Regions from separate parts of the Bradyrhizobium sp. STM 3557 genome, predicted to be linked through region 2. Evidence: riboswitches for the same ligand, from Rfam matches in the RefSeq annotation. Region 2 holds a riboswitch; each other region holds the start of a gene.
What was found. Region 2 has a riboswitch for cobalamin ahead of P6U24_RS27015 (TonB-dependent siderophore receptor). Riboswitches for the same ligand answer to the same signal wherever they lie in the genome.
Positions count from the first base shown of each region.

Region 1: it holds a riboswitch for cobalamin, as region 2 does, so the genes downstream of both, P6U24_RS15120 (DUF1636 family protein) here and P6U24_RS27015 (TonB-dependent siderophore receptor) in region 2, are expected to answer to the same signal.
Region 3: it holds a riboswitch for cobalamin, as region 2 does, so the genes downstream of both, P6U24_RS26290 (HoxN/HupN/NixA family nickel/cobalt transporter) here and P6U24_RS27015 (TonB-dependent siderophore receptor) in region 2, are expected to answer to the same signal.

Region 1 is NZ_CP120697.1:3,356,957-3,362,263, reverse strand. Features, by position in the region: gene cobN (cobaltochelatase subunit CobN) at 1-926, opposite strand, end outside; gene cobW (cobalamin biosynthesis protein CobW) at 929-1,966, opposite strand; gene P6U24_RS15120 (DUF1636 family protein) at 1,963-2,379, opposite strand; cobalamin riboswitch at 2,541-2,734, opposite strand; gene cobU (bifunctional adenosylcobinamide kinase/adenosylcobinamide-phosphate guanylyltransferase) at 2,771-3,307, shown strand; gene cobO (cob(I)yrinic acid a,c-diamide adenosyltransferase) at 3,331-3,939, shown strand; gene P6U24_RS15105 (cobyric acid synthase) at 3,944-5,307, shown strand, end outside.
Region 2 is NZ_CP120697.1:5,828,167-5,833,473, reverse strand. Features, by position in the region: gene P6U24_RS27020 (tetratricopeptide repeat protein) at 1-508, shown strand, start outside; cobalamin riboswitch at 862-1,066, shown strand; gene P6U24_RS27015 (TonB-dependent siderophore receptor) at 1,169-3,457, shown strand; gene P6U24_RS27010 (PepSY domain-containing protein) at 3,460-4,908, shown strand; gene P6U24_RS27005 (hypothetical protein) at 5,044-5,277, shown strand; gene P6U24_RS27000 (glycosyltransferase family 9 protein) at 5,295-5,307, opposite strand, start outside.
Region 3 is NZ_CP120697.1:5,688,072-5,693,378, reverse strand. Features, by position in the region: gene P6U24_RS26295 (glycosyltransferase family 9 protein) at 1-725, shown strand, start outside; cobalamin riboswitch at 925-1,137, shown strand; gene P6U24_RS26290 (HoxN/HupN/NixA family nickel/cobalt transporter) at 1,217-2,272, shown strand; gene P6U24_RS26285 (bifunctional allantoicase/(S)-ureidoglycine aminohydrolase) at 2,297-3,127, opposite strand; gene P6U24_RS26280 (ureidoglycolate lyase) at 3,157-3,642, opposite strand; gene rpe (ribulose-phosphate 3-epimerase) at 3,652-4,353, opposite strand; gene P6U24_RS26270 (EF-hand domain-containing protein) at 4,589-5,293, shown strand; gene P6U24_RS26265 (P1 family peptidase) at 5,302-5,307, opposite strand, start outside.

The DNA.
Region 1 (5,307 bases), 2.5 Mb from region 2:
TCGGTCGGCGACAGGCCGCGCGACGATGACGCCCACGCCTGCTCACTGCTCTGGGCCTGCACGATCTGCAGCACCGGAACGTCGGCCTGATCGAGCACGGTCGAGCCATCCTCGCGCAGTGCCGAGAAGGCCGTGGCGTTCAGAATGACTGACGGCCGTCGCGCTGCGATCAGACGCGTCAGCGCCTCAGCTACGTCAGGATTCTTCAGGCTGGTCACTGCCACCGCGACAGGCGCAAGCCCCTTCGTGTCGAGCGCCCTCTGGAGCGCGGCGACGGCCGCCGTATCCGCCGCCAGCAGGCTGGCGCGATAGAATGTGATCAACGCGCAGGGCCGCGGGTCATCCGCTGCACAGAGTTCTTCGATCGGCACTGCACCGCGCTCGGCAATGAAGCCGACCGCCGGCCCGATCGTGAACGGCTCGGCAAAAGACAGATGCCGTCCCAAAAGTGTGCCGACATAGCGCAGCGCCTCCCGCGCATTGCCGACGCCGCCTTCATGCAGATAACCATAGAGCCGTGCGGTTGCCTCGACCGGCAATGTCGAGAGCGCATCCAGACGCTCGTCGGCACGATCATCGCCCGGCAGCACGGCAAGCAGAATGCCGCGGCTACGGCACATCGCGGCGAGATGTTCGAGCCCATAGCGCCAATAATCGAGCCCGCCAAGACAGCGCACCACGACAGCGCGCGACCCCGCCACGACGCGATCGAGATAAAGATCGACCGACATCGGATGCTTGAGACGCTTCAGGCTGGCGAGCCGCAGGCCCGGCAGTTCGTCCGAAGCGCCAGTCCAGGCTTCCGCGAGCGCGGAGAGATCGCTGTCGGAGAACGACAGCACGACCACCTCCGCCGGCGACTGCGCGAGGTCGACGGCCTGCTCGAGGTCGTCGATATCAGCGCCGGATGTCGCCAGCAGATGCATGTTCAGCCTGCGATCAGGCTGGTGATGGCGGCGGCATCGAGACCACGCTCGCCGATCACCACCAAGCGTCCCTGCCGCGCTTCGCCCGACCGCCACGGCCGCTCGAATTGGTGCTGGATTCGATTGCCGACGGCCTGGATCAACAGGCGCAGCGGCTTGCCCGCGATCTCGACAAAGCCCTTCACCCGCAGCACGTCATGTGCCGCAACCGCCGCGCCGATCCGCGCCGCCAAGGCCTCGGGCGAGGTCTGCGCAGGCACGTCGAGCACAAAGCTCTCGAAATCGTCGTGATCGTGCTCGGCCTCGTTGTCGTGATGCGAGGGCCGAGCGGCAAGGTCCGCCTCGGCTGCGGCGCCAAGGCCGAGCAGCACGGACGCGGAGAGCTTGCCATGTTCGGCCGCGACCACCTTGACCGCGCGCTGCACTTTGCCCGCAATCTCCGCTGTGACGGTTTTGCGCTCGCCTTCAGTCATCAGGTCGCTCTTGCTCAGCACGATCAGGTCGGCACAGAGCAACTGATCCTCGAACACCTCCTCAAGCGGATTGTCGTGATCGACCGAGCTGTCGCCCGCGCGCTGCGCAGCGAGCGCCTGCGGATCATCGGCAAAGCGTCCGGCGACGACGGCAGGTCCGTCGACCACCGCGACCACGCCGTCCACCGTGACGCGCGTCTTGATCTCCGGCCAGTTGAAGGCCTGCACCAAGGGCTTCGGCAGCGCCAGTCCCGACGTCTCGATGACGATATGCTCGGGCGGCTCGTTCTGGTCGAGCAGGCTTTTCAGCGCCGGCACGAAGTCATCGGCCACCGTGCAGCACAGGCAGCCATTGGACAGTTCGACGATCCGATCCTCCGGACAATCCGGGACCCCGCAGCCCTTCAGGATATCTCCGTCGATGCCGACATCACCGAACTCATTGACGATGATCGCGAGACGCCGGCCATTCGCGGTCTCGATCAGATTGCGCACCAGCGTCGTCTTGCCGGCGCCGAGGAAACCGGTGACGATGGTACATGGCGTCTTGGCGATCGCATTGCTCATTGCTGTGATACCTCTTCGGGCGTGCGCGAGGGCAATGGCGGCACGCGGGAGATCGTATTCTTCCTGATATGTTCGGGCCGCTCGCGCCATGCCGGCAGACCAGCTTCATGAGCGCGATGCAGCCGCGCGAAAGTGAGCACGTCCTCGACATGCAGATCGGGATCGAGCGCACCGAGCACGTAAGTCCATTTGCCCGGCGCAGTGACCGCGACGGTGCAGGAGCGATTGCAATTCGACAGGCATTCCACCGGCTCGATTGCAAGCCCCTCGCGGAGTGCGTCCAGTGTCGAGTTGATCGCCGCAAGCAGGCGCGTGCCGGGGCGCGGCTGTTCGTCGTGCCCTGCGTCTGTTGTCTGTCCACGGCAGGTAACACAGACAAAGAGCGTGGTCTCACCAGAAGTCGTGACAGCCATGCTAGCGGATCACGCCATCTGCGAGGTCATTCGGGAATCTCATAGCCGTCTCCGTCAATGCCGGAACCGTGGCGGTTCCTGCAATGCGCTGCGCCCGACGGCATCCCGATTCTAGGTCCGGGATCAGAACCCTGCATCGCGACTCCCCGCGCGACGGGTCGGCCAACAGCAATGTCGACGGCAGGTCTCCTGGCTCTCGGGTCGCTGCGCGCGGCCACCTTCCCGGTTTCCCAGTGGTATCAAGGCCTCGCACTCGCCGATTACAGTTGCGGGGGCAGCCGCGGCCTGAGGCGGCATGCCCGCACCGCGTTCCCTAAATCTCTCCTTTCGGAGAACCGTCATTTGCTAGATACGGGTCAGGCCCAAGCCCGTCAATTGGAATCCTGCCCACATGGACCAGCCCTCCCCCTGTTCGCGACTGCCGCGCCTCACGCTGGTGCTCGGCGGGGCGCGCTCGGGGAAAAGTCGCTATGCCGAGGGGCTGGTGACCGCAGCCCCGGCACCCTGGATCTATGTCGCGACCGCGCAGGCCTTCGACGAGGAAATGACGGCGCGGATCGCACAGCACAGGAGCCGCCGCGCGGAGGGATGGCGCACCGTCGAGGCTCCGCTCGATCTCGCCGGCACGATGGCCGCACACACCAGCTCCGACCAGATAATGCTGATCGATTGCCTGACGCTGTGGCTTAGCAATGTCATGCTCGCGGGTCATAACGTCGAGGCCGCCTGTGATACGTTGGTTGAGGCGCTGGCGCACGCCAACGGTCCGCTCGTCGTCGTCTCCAACGAGGTCGGGCTCGGCATCGTGCCGGACAATGCGCTGGCGCGCCGCTTTCGCGACGCGCAGGGGCGCCTCAACCAGGAGATCGCGGCGCGCGCCGATCGCGTGATCTTGATGGCCGCCGGCCTGCCGCTGACATTGAAGTAGCAATGCGCAAGGAAACGAAAGACATGCCCGACAGCAATGACGATGCGCGCCACAAGGCGAAGATGGAAAACCGCAAGGCAGCGCAGGATGCCGAGGTCGCCGGCAAGACCATCGAAAAAGGCCTCTTGATCGTCCACACCGGCAAGGGCAAAGGCAAATCGACTGCGGCGTGGGGCCTGATGCTGCGCGCGCTCGGCCGCGGCTTCCGCATCGGCGTCGTGCAATTCGGCAAAGGTGCGTGGGAGACGGGCGAGCGCAAGGCGATCGAAAAGTTTGGTGACCAGGTGTCGTGGCACACACTCGGCGAAGGCTTCACCTGGGAGACGCAGGATCGCGCCCGCGACGTTGCCGCGGCCGAACGCGCCTGGGCCAAGGCGAAGGAATTGATGGCCGATCCGTCGATCTGCCTGGTGATCCTCGACGAGCTCAACATCGCGCTGCGCTATGATCATCTGCCGATCGCAGACATCGTCGCAACCTTGCAGGCGCGAAGGCCAGATCTGCATGTCGTCGTCACCGGCCGCAATGCCAAGAGCGAATTGATCGAGGCTGCCGACCTCGTCACCGAGATGACCCTCGTCAAGCATCACTTCTCGGCTGGGGTGAAGGCGCAGGAAGGCATCGAGTTCTAAGGCTATGGTCGCGCGCGCCATCATGTTCCAGGGCACTGGCTCGGACGTCGGCAAGTCGCTGATCGTCGCGGGGCTGGCGCGCGCGCTCACCTTGCGCGGGCTGAAGGTCGCACCTTTCAAGCCGCAGAACATGTCGAACAATGCTGCGGTCACTGCTGATGGCGGCGAGATCGGCCGCGCGCAGGCGCTGCAGGCCCGCGCGGCGCGGCTTGCGCCTTCGGTGCATATGAACCCGGTGCTGCTCAAGCCACAGAGCGAGGTGGGCTCGCAGGTCGTGGTCCAGGGCCGCGTGATCGGCAACGCCAAGGCCGGCGCCTATCAGGCGATGAAGCCGCAATTGATGGGCGCGGTGCTCGACAGTTTCGCCCGCCTTGCGGCGGAAGCCGACATCGTGCTGGTCGAAGGTGCAGGCTCGGCATCGGAGATCAATCTGCGCGTCGGCGACATCGCCAATATGGGCTTTGCCCGCGCCACCAATGTGCCGGTGGTGCTGATCGGCGACATCGATCGTGGCGGCGTGATCGCCAGCCTGGCCGGCACCAAAGCGGTGCTGGCATCAGACGATGCGGCCATGATCGTGGGCTTTCTCGTCAACAAGTTTCGCGGCGATCCCGCGCTGTTCGCAAGCGGCATGAGCGACATCGCCGCGCGCACGGGATGGGCCCCGCTCGGCCTAGTGCCGCATTTCAGGGACGCGGAGCGGCTGCCGGCAGAGGACGCGCTCGGGCTTCCGGCCGCGCGCGCTGGCAACGGCGATCGGCCGAAGGTCCTCGTGCTCGCCTACCCCCGCATCTCCAATTTCGACGAGTTCGATCCGCTGCGGCTCGAAGATGGCATCGACCTGCGCTTCCTGCGTCCGGGCGAGCCGATTCCGGGCGATGCCGCGATTGTAATCCTTCCGGGCTCGAAGGCCACCATCGCCGATCTCACCGCCTTGCGGGAGACAGGCTGGGATATCGATCTCGCCGCGCATGTCCGGCGCGGTGGTCGCGTGCTCGGCATCTGCGGCGGCTATCAGATGCTTGGCCAGACCATCAGCGATCCCGATGGTCGCGAGGGACCTGCCGGCACGTTCCCGGGTCTCGGTCTGCTCGATGTCGCAACCACATTGACGTCGGACAAGGCCCTGCGCGAGGTCAAGGGTGTGCTGGCCGACGGAGCCACAAAGTTCCGCGGCTATGAGATGCATATCGGCGAAACCACCGGCACAGATGCCAAGCGGCCATTCCTGCGCTTCGAGGATGGTCGGAACGATGGCGCGATCGATGCCAGCGGCCGTGTCGCAGGCTGCTATGTCCACGGGCTGTTTGCCGATGATCATCTGCGTGCGCAATGGCTGGCGTCGCTCGGCGCAGACTCTGCAGTGCC
Region 2 (5,307 bases):
CAATGGTCGCGAGGCGATCCGGCTGCGCTCCGACATCTATTGGGCGTCGCGGCGCTGGCGCGAGGCCTCCGAGCAGATCGAGCTCTATTACGGCGATCGGTGGCGCGACTTCCGGCCGCTCAATCCGGCCGAGCGCGGCGACGTCATCCGCGCGGTGGTCGGTTACGCGCTCGCCGAGGATGCGATCGGGCTGGCGCGGTTTCGGGAGAAATATGCGCCGCTGATGACCGGCGAGGCCGACAAGCTCGCCTTCGACGTCGCCAGCAAGCCGGCCACCGGCTCGAGCGCCGAGTTCGCTCAGATCGCCAGGATGGCGGCGAGCGTCGACACGCTCGACGGCTTCCTGCGCGACATGAAGACACGCTTCCCCGATGCGACCGCGCGCTCGCCCGAGGCCTCGCGCGATCCTCAGAAGGACGCCGCCAAGGACTCGGCAAAAGCCGCGACCGACACCACCGCCGCGCTGCCGCGGATCAACGGCGTGAAGCAGGCGGCAGCCGGCCGATAGGCTGAAAAGGTTCGCCCGCTGGCCGCGACCGGCGCGTCGCGAGACGGCCGCGGGCGCCGACCACAAACTCCGCTGTCGTCCCGGCCTTGAGCCGGGACCCATAGCCACCATCGGCGATTGTCGGCAAAGATCGTCGACTATCCCGTGTCACAACATCTCCCTGGGTTATGGGTCCCGGGGCGCGCTTTCGCTTGCCCGGGACGACAGTTGTGATTGTCGTTGCGAGCGAGCCGTCCTTGCCAGCATGAGTCACAACGCAACAGCTGATCGACCTGAATTAAAGGTGAGGCGAGATGCCGCTGCGCAACGCCGTGGAGCAATCTGTGGCCGGACGTTGACACCCTCGGGAGTTTAACTAACGTGATCGCGACGGTTCCTCATCGAGGATTAAACGGGAACGCGGTGTGGGGCGACCCGATTCCGCGGCTGCCCCCGCAACTGTGAGCGGCGAGCCTTTGCCACATGCCACTGGGACTAGTGTTGCTGCACTAGCCCGGGAAGGCGGCGAAAGGCGATGACCCGCGAGCCAGGAGACCTGCCGTCAGTCGTGGTCACACGTGAGCACATCGGGCGGGGTGTCCTGGTGGAAGTCGACTGCCGCGTTCTGCGGGAGGAAGGCTTGGTTCGCGGTGACGTGCCACGTTGTCGCGAGTCCTGTTGATGATCCCCATCTTTGCCGCACCGAAGCGGCGCTTCTTCCTGCTTTCATCCGTTGCGTCGTCGTTCCTGCTCTTGCCCGCCGAGGTCTGGTCGCAGACTGCCCAGCCGAGCTATCCGCTCGAACCTGTCGTGGTGACCCCGTCGGCCAAGCCGCCGGCGCGCCGCGCTGCCGAGCGGTCGGCATCACCGACTGCGCGAGCGCGCCAGCAGCGCGATGCTGCCCGCGTAACCACCGCTCCAACTGCAACCCCGCCGTCCGGACCAATGTTCGCCGCGCCAACTCTGAATCTCGCCGGCACGGCGTCGACCGGGAGCCGCCTCGGCTTGACGCGCCTGCAGACGCCGGCCAGCGTCGAAGTGATCCCGGCGGAAACCGTGGCCGAGCGCGGCCAGTACGACATCATCTCCGCAGTGACCCAGAACGCCACCGGCTTCACCGCCAGCCCGGAGCCCGGCAACGGCAGCCTCTCTTTCAATACGCGCGGCTTCACCGGCAATGGCTCCGTCATGACGCTGTATGACGGCACGCGCCTTTATGTCGGCTCCGGCACGCTGACGTTTCCCTATGACACCTGGTCGGCACAGCGTATCGAGGTGCTGCGCGGCCCAGCATCCGTGCTGTACGGCGAAGGCGCCATCGGCGGCGCCATCAACGTCATCTCGAAGATGCCGTTGTGGGTCCAGAGCAACCAGGCCGAGATGTCGTTCGACAGCAACATGACGCGGCGCATCGCCGTGGACAGCGGCGGACCGGTCAACAAGGATGTCGCGTACCGCGTCACCGCCACCGCCAATGCATCCGATGGCTGGGTCGATCGCGGTGATAACTCCAACGTCGAGTTGCATGCGGCGGTCCAGGTGAAGCAGAACGAAGACGTCACCTGGACGATGTCCACCGACTATGGCGACCGCCGCCCGATGCGCTATTTCGGCACGCCGCTTGTCGGCGACAAGCTCGTGGAAGCGCTGCGCTTCAAGAACTACAACGTCGGCGACAGCAATATCCGCTATCAGGACAGCTGGAACCAGGTGAAAACGGAGTGGCAGGTCACCGACGGCATCTCGGTTCGCAATACGCTGTATTATCTCAATAGCCAACGGCACTGGAGAGATGCCGAAAGCTATGCCTATGATGGCAATCCCGATCCCGTGAAGGGACAAATCAACCGCACAGACTATATCGAGATCTTTCATGACCAGCAGCAGATCGGCGACCGCATGGACGCTACCTTCCGCGGTCACGTCCTCGGCATGGCCAATGAGTTCGTCGCTGGCTTCGACGTCAACAACATCAGCTTCACCCACACCAACAACTCGCCCTATGACGGCACGTCGTCAGTACCTCTGTACGCTTTCGATCCCGGCCTCTTCAGCGGCGGGAACCCAACCCGCACGAGGCCGGGCTTCAGCAGCACGACCAATCAGTATGGCGTGTTCGCCGAGAACCGGCTGTCACTAACCAACGAACTATCGCTGATCGGCGGTATCAGGCAGGACCAGCCGACCATCGCGCGCACCGACTATGTCACGCCTGGCAACAGCTTCGAGAGATCGTATCACGCCACCAGCTGGCGTGCCGGCGCCGTGTATACGCCGATCAAGGATCTGGCCTTCTACGGCCAGTATTCTGTGGCCGTGGACCCTGTGGGCAGTCTGATCACGATCTCGAACGCCAACCGGAATTTTGAACTGTCGAGCGGCAAGCAGGTCGAGGTCGGCGTCAAGCAGTCGTTCTGGGGCGGCCGCGGCGAATGGACGCTCGCCGGCTACCAGATCGTCAAGAACAATCTGCTCCAACGCGACCCGACTGCGCCGACGCTGACGGTGCAGGTCGGTCAGCAGTCCTCGCGCGGCGTCGAGGCGTCGGTGGGCTTCGCCCTCGATCACGGCTGGCGTATCGACGCCAACACCGCGTTGCTGCGTGCGAAGTACGACAACTTCGTCCAGGTCGCAGACAATGCGCCCGTGAACTATGCGGGCAATGTGCCCGTCAACGTGCCGCAGACCGTCTCGAATATCTGGGCGACCTGGGCGTTCGCACCGAATTGGTCGGCCAATGTCGGCATCCAGATCGTCGGCAAGACCTATGCGGACAACGCCAACACGGTGGCGATGCCGGCCTACAACATCGTCAATGCCGGCGTGCAGTGGAAGCCGGAGCTGAACACGACCGTGTCGTTCCGGGTCTACAACCTGTTCGATGCGGTCTACGCGACCTCGGGCTATACCAATCAGTGGCTGCTCGGCATGCCGCGCACCGCCCAGCTCGCGGTCAACGTAAAATTCTGAGCATGCGCCGCGGACTGATCCGGACCGCGCGGCGGTGGCTGTATATCGGGCACCGCTGGGTCGGCATCATCACCTGCCTGCTGTTTGCCATGTGGTTCATGTCGGGCGTGGTGATGATGTACGTCGGCTTCCCCGGCCTGTCCGACAAGGAGAGGCTGGCGGCGTTGCCAGACATCAAGTGGGAGACGGTGGCGCTGTCGCCTGATGATGCGATGAAGGCGGCGGGAGCCACGCGCTTTCCACGTGATCTCAGGCTGTCGATGCTGGCCGACGAGCCGGTGTATCGGCTGACCGATTGGGATGGCAAGCGGCAGGCCATCTCCGCCGTCGATGGCCGCGCCATCACAGACATCTCCGAACAGCAGGCGCTTATAGTGGCACGGCATCATCCGGCCAGCCGCGCACCGCGATTAGCCGACATCATCGATCGCGACCAGTGGAGCGTGACGGCGCGCTATGATCCGCTGCGGCCGCTTTATCTGATCGCACTCGGCGACGAGGCCGGCACCGAGGTCTACGTCTCTTCGCGCTCCGGCGAGATCGCGCTCGACACCAACCACACCGAGCGCGTCTGGAATTGGCTCGGCTCGATCCCGCACTGGATCTATCCGACGGTGCTGCGCAAGCATGGGCCGCTCTGGCGACTCGTGGTGCTCTGGATTTCCGGCGTCGGCCTGATCGTCGGCATCAGCGGCATCTGGATCGGCATTTTGCGCGTACGATTGAAGCGGCGCTATGGCGACGGCAGGATCACGCCGTATCGCGGCTGGATGGCGTGGCATCACGTCACCGGACTGCTTGCCGGATTATTCGTGCTGACCTGGATGTTCTCTGGCTGGATGTCGCTCAATCCCGGCGACTACTTCGTGGAACGCGACACCGTGCGCGAGGCGATGCAGCGCTATGCCGGCCACGATGCGCCTGACATCGCGGCGCGACTGACGACACCGCAGCAGGGCGGTGTGGTCGAAGCGCGCTTCGTCTGGCTGGACGGAGGTGCGATGATGATCCTGGAGAGGCGCGACGGCGCCTCGTCGCCGGTCGATCCGACATCGGGCGCGCCCATCCACCTGGCGCAGGATCGGCTGTGGACCGCGGCTGCGAAGCTGATCCCGGACGCGCATCTCACAGGCCGGCTAACGCTCCAGCAATATGACGCGTACTGGTACGCACATCATCAGGAGCGCGAGCTGCCGGTCCTGCGCGCCGTGTTCGACGATGAGGCGCGGACCTGGTTTCACTTGAGCCCTATCACCGGCGACATCGTCGGGCGCGTTGACGAGAGCCGGCGCACCTATCGCTGGCTTTTTAATGCGCTGCATAGCCTCGATTTTCAGCTGCTGGTGATGTATCGCCCCGCCTGGGACATCGTCGTGGTGCTGCTCTCGATGCTCGGCACCATGGTGTCGGTGAGCGGTGTTGTGATCGGCTGGCGCTACCTCCGGCGCTGAAAGCGTTCCATCGGGATTCGCTGATCGCGGCATGCGCCTGTGCTCTCGACAGTTGCGCCGGAAGGCGGCAATTTGCGAATCGACCAGCTGCGCAAGTGCGAGCCGAGTTGATCGCACGATCGTACCGGAGGACTCATGAGCAAGCCGACCAAGACCGAAGCCGAGTTGATCGAGATGGCGATAACGGAGCTGAAGGCGCATCTCGATTATCCCGCGGGGATGTCGATCTCGGTGTTGCGTTGGGGCACGCGGTGGGAATTTCGCGCCAAGGCCGATCCGGGCACGGCAACCAAGCCGGGCTATCCCGAGTGCGTCGCGATGCTGGTGCAGATCGGCGATCATCTCAGCAAGCAATATGACGTGGCGTGACGGCGGCGTCCGTCCTCCTATGTGACCATC
Region 3 (5,307 bases), 140 kb from region 2:
CGGCGAAGGGCGGGACGATCGTGTTGCAGGTCCAGCCCGCCCTCGTCTCGCTGTTGCGTGGGCTCCAAGGCGTGTCTGTCATTCGTCGCGGCGCGGCGCTGCCGCGGTTCGATCTGCAGCTGCCGCTGATGCATCTGCCACATGTGTTCGGCACGACGCTGGATTCGATACCGGCCGAAATACCCTATCTGCATGCCGATCCGGAAAAGGTCGAGACTTGGCGTCGTGCGGTGGGCGACGTCGATGCGTTGAAGGTCGGAGTTGTTTGGGCCGGAAGCCCCACGCACAAAGGCGACCGGCATCGTTCCATGTCAGCAGACGCGATACTACCGGCCCTCATTATGCCGGGCGTGCAGCTCTACAGCCTGCAGAAGGAGCCGCGCGCGGCAGATCTGCCGGTGCTGGCTCGGCTTCAGTCCAACGTCATCGACCTTGCGCCGGAGCTAGGCGACTTCGCCGATACGGCCGCCGCCATCTCCGCGCTCGATCTCGTCATCGCGGTCGATACCTCGGTCGCGCATCTGGCAGGCGCTATGGGCCGCCCGACCTGGACCATGTTGCCCTATGCGCCCGATTGGCGCTGGCTGCGCGATCGCGAGGACACGCCCTGGTATCCCGGCATGCGGCTGTTTCGTCAGCAGGCGCCGCAGGCGTGGTCTGGCGTCATTGCCCGAGTATCCGCAGAACTCGCGGAGGTCGCTACTGGCAGGCGTAGTCTGGCCTGACTGCTCGGCCCTACATCGATGCGGCTGGGAGGCTGGTGTGTTGCGGCAAAGTCAGATTGCAAGCGCGATGCGATGACCGAGGCGGACACACTTCTGAAATGCTGAAGCGGCATGAGTGCACTCATGCAAAGCGATGACTTTGCACTGGCGATCGGAATGCGCGTCCATCGGCAGGGGATTGACACGTCCGCCGTTTGATTGAACATGGCGGCGTTCAGGTGCGCCGGTCGGAGGATCGGCGCATGGGAATGCGGTGAGGCGAGATCGAAGGGGTCTGCCAAGTCCGCAACTGCGCCCGCAACTGTAAGCGGTGAGTTCCTTCCACGATGCCACTGGACGCGCGTGTCCGGGAAGGCGGACCAGGAGCGTCGACCCGCGAGTCAGGAGACCGACCTGAACAGTCATCCAGCCGGTGTGCGGTGCGCGCCCCGGGGCGGCTTCCGCTGCGATGGCGCTCTCGACAGGTTTTCGCGGACGGAAGGATCGCCTGCATGCTCGCTCATCTGAGGAACGCGATTGACGACCACTCAGCCGATTCGCGCCCGCGGATCATCGCGCTCTATGTGTTTCTGATCCTGCTCAATGCCGGGGCCTGGACCTGGGCCGTGGTGGCGCTGTCGGACCGGCCGGCGCTGCTCGGCACGGCACTGCTCGCCTATGTGCTCGGCCTGCGGCACGCGGTCGATGCCGACCACATCGCGACCATCGACAACGTGGTGCGCAAGCTGATGCAGGACGGCAAGCGTCCGCTCGCAGTCGGGCTGTTCTTTGCGTTCGGGCATTCGTTTTCGATTGTGATCGCGGTTGCGGCGATCGCTGCCGCGGCCTTCGCGTTGCAGGGCCGGTTCCAGGAGTATCGGGCCATCGGCAGCATCATCGGCACCGGCACCTCGGCGTTCTTCCTGCTCGCCATTGCGGTCATCAATCTCATCATCCTGCGCAGCGTCTGGCGCAATTTCAAACGCGCGCGGCGGGGCGACGATGTCGAACAGCGGGAGCTCGACATGCTGCTGTCAGGACGCGGCCTGCTACCCCGCATGCTGCGGCCGCTGTTCCGGATGGTCACCGCGAGCTGGCAGATGTTTGCGATCGGGCTGTTGTTCGGCCTCGGATTCGATACCGCGACCGAGATCAGCCTGTTCAGCGTGGCGGCGGGCCAAGCCTCCGGCGGGATGAGCTTCGGTACGGTGATGATCTTCCCGGCGCTGTTCACGGCCGGCATGACCTTGATCGACACCACCGACAGCGTGCTGATGGTCGGCGCCTATGGCTGGGCGTTCCTCAATCCGATCCGCAAGCTCTGGTACAATCTGACGATCACGGCGATCTCGGTCGTGGTCGCGGTGCTGATCGGCGGCATCGAGGCGCTCGGCCTGATCGTGAATAAGCTCGCGCTCGAAGGCCCGTTCTGGGACCGGATTTCCGGCCTCAACGAGAGCCTCGCCAATTTCGGTTATCTTGTTGTCGGCGTGTTCCTGGCGAGCTGGGTGATCTCGTTCGCGATCTATCGGTGGCAGGGTTTGGAACGGCCGGTGACGACGGCCTGACCTCTCCACGCGTCGTTCGGCGTCTTACCGGAACGGCCGCAAATTCATGTGCCGGTTGGCGTCCTTGTAGAGCAGATAGCGGAAGCGGCCGGGGCCGCCGGCGTAGCAGGCCTGCGGGCAGAACGCCCGCAGCCACATGAAGTCGCCGGCCTCGACCTCGACCCAGTCGCGGTTGAGCCTGTAGACCGCCTTGCCCTCGAGCACGTAGAGCCCGTGCTCCATTACATGGGTCTCGAGGAACGGGATCACCGCCCCCGGCTCGAAGGTGACGATATTGACATGCATGTCGTGGCGGACGTCGAGCGGATCGACAAAACGCGTGGTGGCCCAACGCCCGTCGGTGTCGGGCATGGCCACCGGTTTGACATCGGTCTCGTTGGTGACGAACGCGTCCGGCACCGCAATGCCCGGCACGGCCTGATAGGCCTTGCGGATCCAGTGGAAGGTCGCCGGCGCCGCGCCGTCATTGCACAGCGTCCAGCCGCTGGCCGGTGGAAGGAAGGCGTAGCCGCCAGCGCCCATGCGATGCGACGTGCCACCGAGCGTCAGCGTGATCTCGCCGCCGACCACGAACAGCACGCCCTCGGCGCCGTCATCCGGCTCCGGTTTGTCGCTGCCGCCGCCCGGCGCGACCTCCATGATATATTGCGAGAAGGTCTCGGCGAAGCCGGAGAGCGGCCGTGCGATCACCCAGACGCGCGTCTTGTCCCAGAACGGCAGTGCCGAGGTGACGATGTCGCGCATCACGCCCTTGGGGATCACGGCATAGGCCTCGGTGAATACGGCCCGGCCGGTCAGCAGGTCGGTCTGCGGCGGGTGGCCGCCGCGCGGAACGAAGTAGTCGGGCTTATCCATGCTTGATCTCCAGGGCGCGCGCCGTTGCGTCACGCCATCATCAACGACATCGGTTGATCCAGCCAGATTTCTTCGAGATTGTCCTGACCGATGCGGTCGACGACCAGGAAGCGCTCGCCGTCGCCGAGCACGAGCAGCGGATGATGCCAGACGTCGCGGGCGTAGTTGACGCCCTGGCGGCCGCTGGCCGTGAAGGCGCGATAGCTCGAAAGATCATGCGGGTTCGTGCAGACCACGACCAGCCAGGGCTTGTCCTGCAGCGGCATGAACAACTGGCTGCCGAGCGGATGACGCTCCATCAGCAAAATCTCGATTGGCTGCGGGCGCGGTCTCGCCTCGAACAGGCTGATGTTGACCGCAGCGCCGCCTGAGGTGATGTCGATATTGGCGAGTGCATTCCAGCGGCTGGCAAAGCCCTGGTTGATCTCGATTCCCGCGGTGCCGTCGGTCTCGACGACATCGCCGAAGGGAGCGAAGGCCAGCTTGGTCAAAGGCTCCGGCGTGAGCGCGCGCATCGGACTATCTTAGATCGCCTCGCCGCGGGCCTGCGCTGCCGCATTGCGAATCGCGGAGATATTGCCCCGGTAGGACTCCATGGTGCCGCCCTTGAACACGGCCGAGCCCGCGACGAAAGCATTGGCGCCGGCCGCGGCCAGGGGACCCGCAACGTCCGGGCCGACGCCGCCATCGACCTCGATGTCGATCGGCCGGCCCGCGAGAATCGCGCGCAGGTCCTGGATCTTGCCGAGAGCAGCAGGAATGAACGCCTGGCCGCCGAAGCCCGGGTTGACCGACATGATCAGCACGAGATCGATCATATCGAGCACGTATTCGATCACGTTCAGCGGCGTCGACGGATTGAGCGAGACGCCGGCCTTCTTGCCGAGCGCGCGGATCGCCTGGAGCGAGCGATGCAGATGCGGGCCGGCCTCGGCATGGACGGTGATGTGATCGCAGCCGGCTTTCGCGAAGGCTTCGAGATAGGGATCGCAGGGCGAGATCATCAGATGCGCGTCGAAGATCTTCTTGGTGTGCGGACGCAGCGCCTTGATCACGTCAGGGCCGTAGGAAATGTTGGGCACGAAATGCCCGTCCATCACGTCGAGATGGATCCAGTCGGCGCCGGCCGCATCGACCGCGCGCACTTCATCGCCGAGCTTGGAGAAGTCGGAGGCGAGGATCGAGGGCGCAATCACGAGAGGACGCGGCGTGAATGACGAGGTCATGGGCGCAGTTTCCGGATCGGGTGGGGAGGTCAGGCCGTAACATGCAGGCTCCGATCCGGCAACGAAGCGAGGGAAAAATCTGCCGCAGGCGGCACGAAATGCCGGGACGGCCGGTCGGCGCTTTCAGAAAAAGCAATGATATTTCAAGCGCTTTCACATTGGCACGCAGCTTGCGATGGGCTTTTCGGCAAATATCTCGCCGCCGGCCCTCGGCGGCATCGGGCGGAGTTCTGTCATGTGGTTTGCGCTTGGTGCAGCATCCTCGATCCTCGACGGGCTGCAATCCCTTGGCTCCTCGAAATCGACGTCGGGCCAGTCGGGTGCCGGGTCGGCGTCCAACCTGTTCGATTTCCTCGGCGGTTCCAATTCGAAAGCCGGAGCCTCCATGTCCACGCCGGCGTCCTCTGGCACGAATGCGGGCGCGCAGATCGCGCCGCAGACCATGAGCGCGCTGATTTCAGCGCAGAGCGATGCGAGCTCGGTGGGCACCGCGTCGGCGAGCCAGAATACGAGCTACACCGACCCGCTGCAGGACCTGTTCGCGCAGATCGACGGCAATGGCGACGGCCAGATCAGCAAATCCGAGTTCGAGAGCGCGCTCGGCGCCGGCGGCACCAATCTCGCCCAGGCCGACGATGTCTTCAGCAAGCTCGACAAGAACGGTGACGGCAGCGTCGGCCTCGATGAGATGAAATCGGCGCTGCAGGGCGCAGGTCACCATCACGGCCATCATCATCAGGTCGCCGACGCATCGAACTCCGGCAACTCGGGCACGAGCACGAGCCCGGATGGTTCGACGAGCAGCGATCCCCTGCTGCAGGCGATGTCCGGCGCATCGAACTCGGCGACGTCGTCCTACAATCTGATCGAGAAGCTGTTCCAGCACGAGGCGAACGCGCTGTCGAACCCTGCCGGAGCGACCACCTCGATCACCGCATAGAGAACGCGCTACTT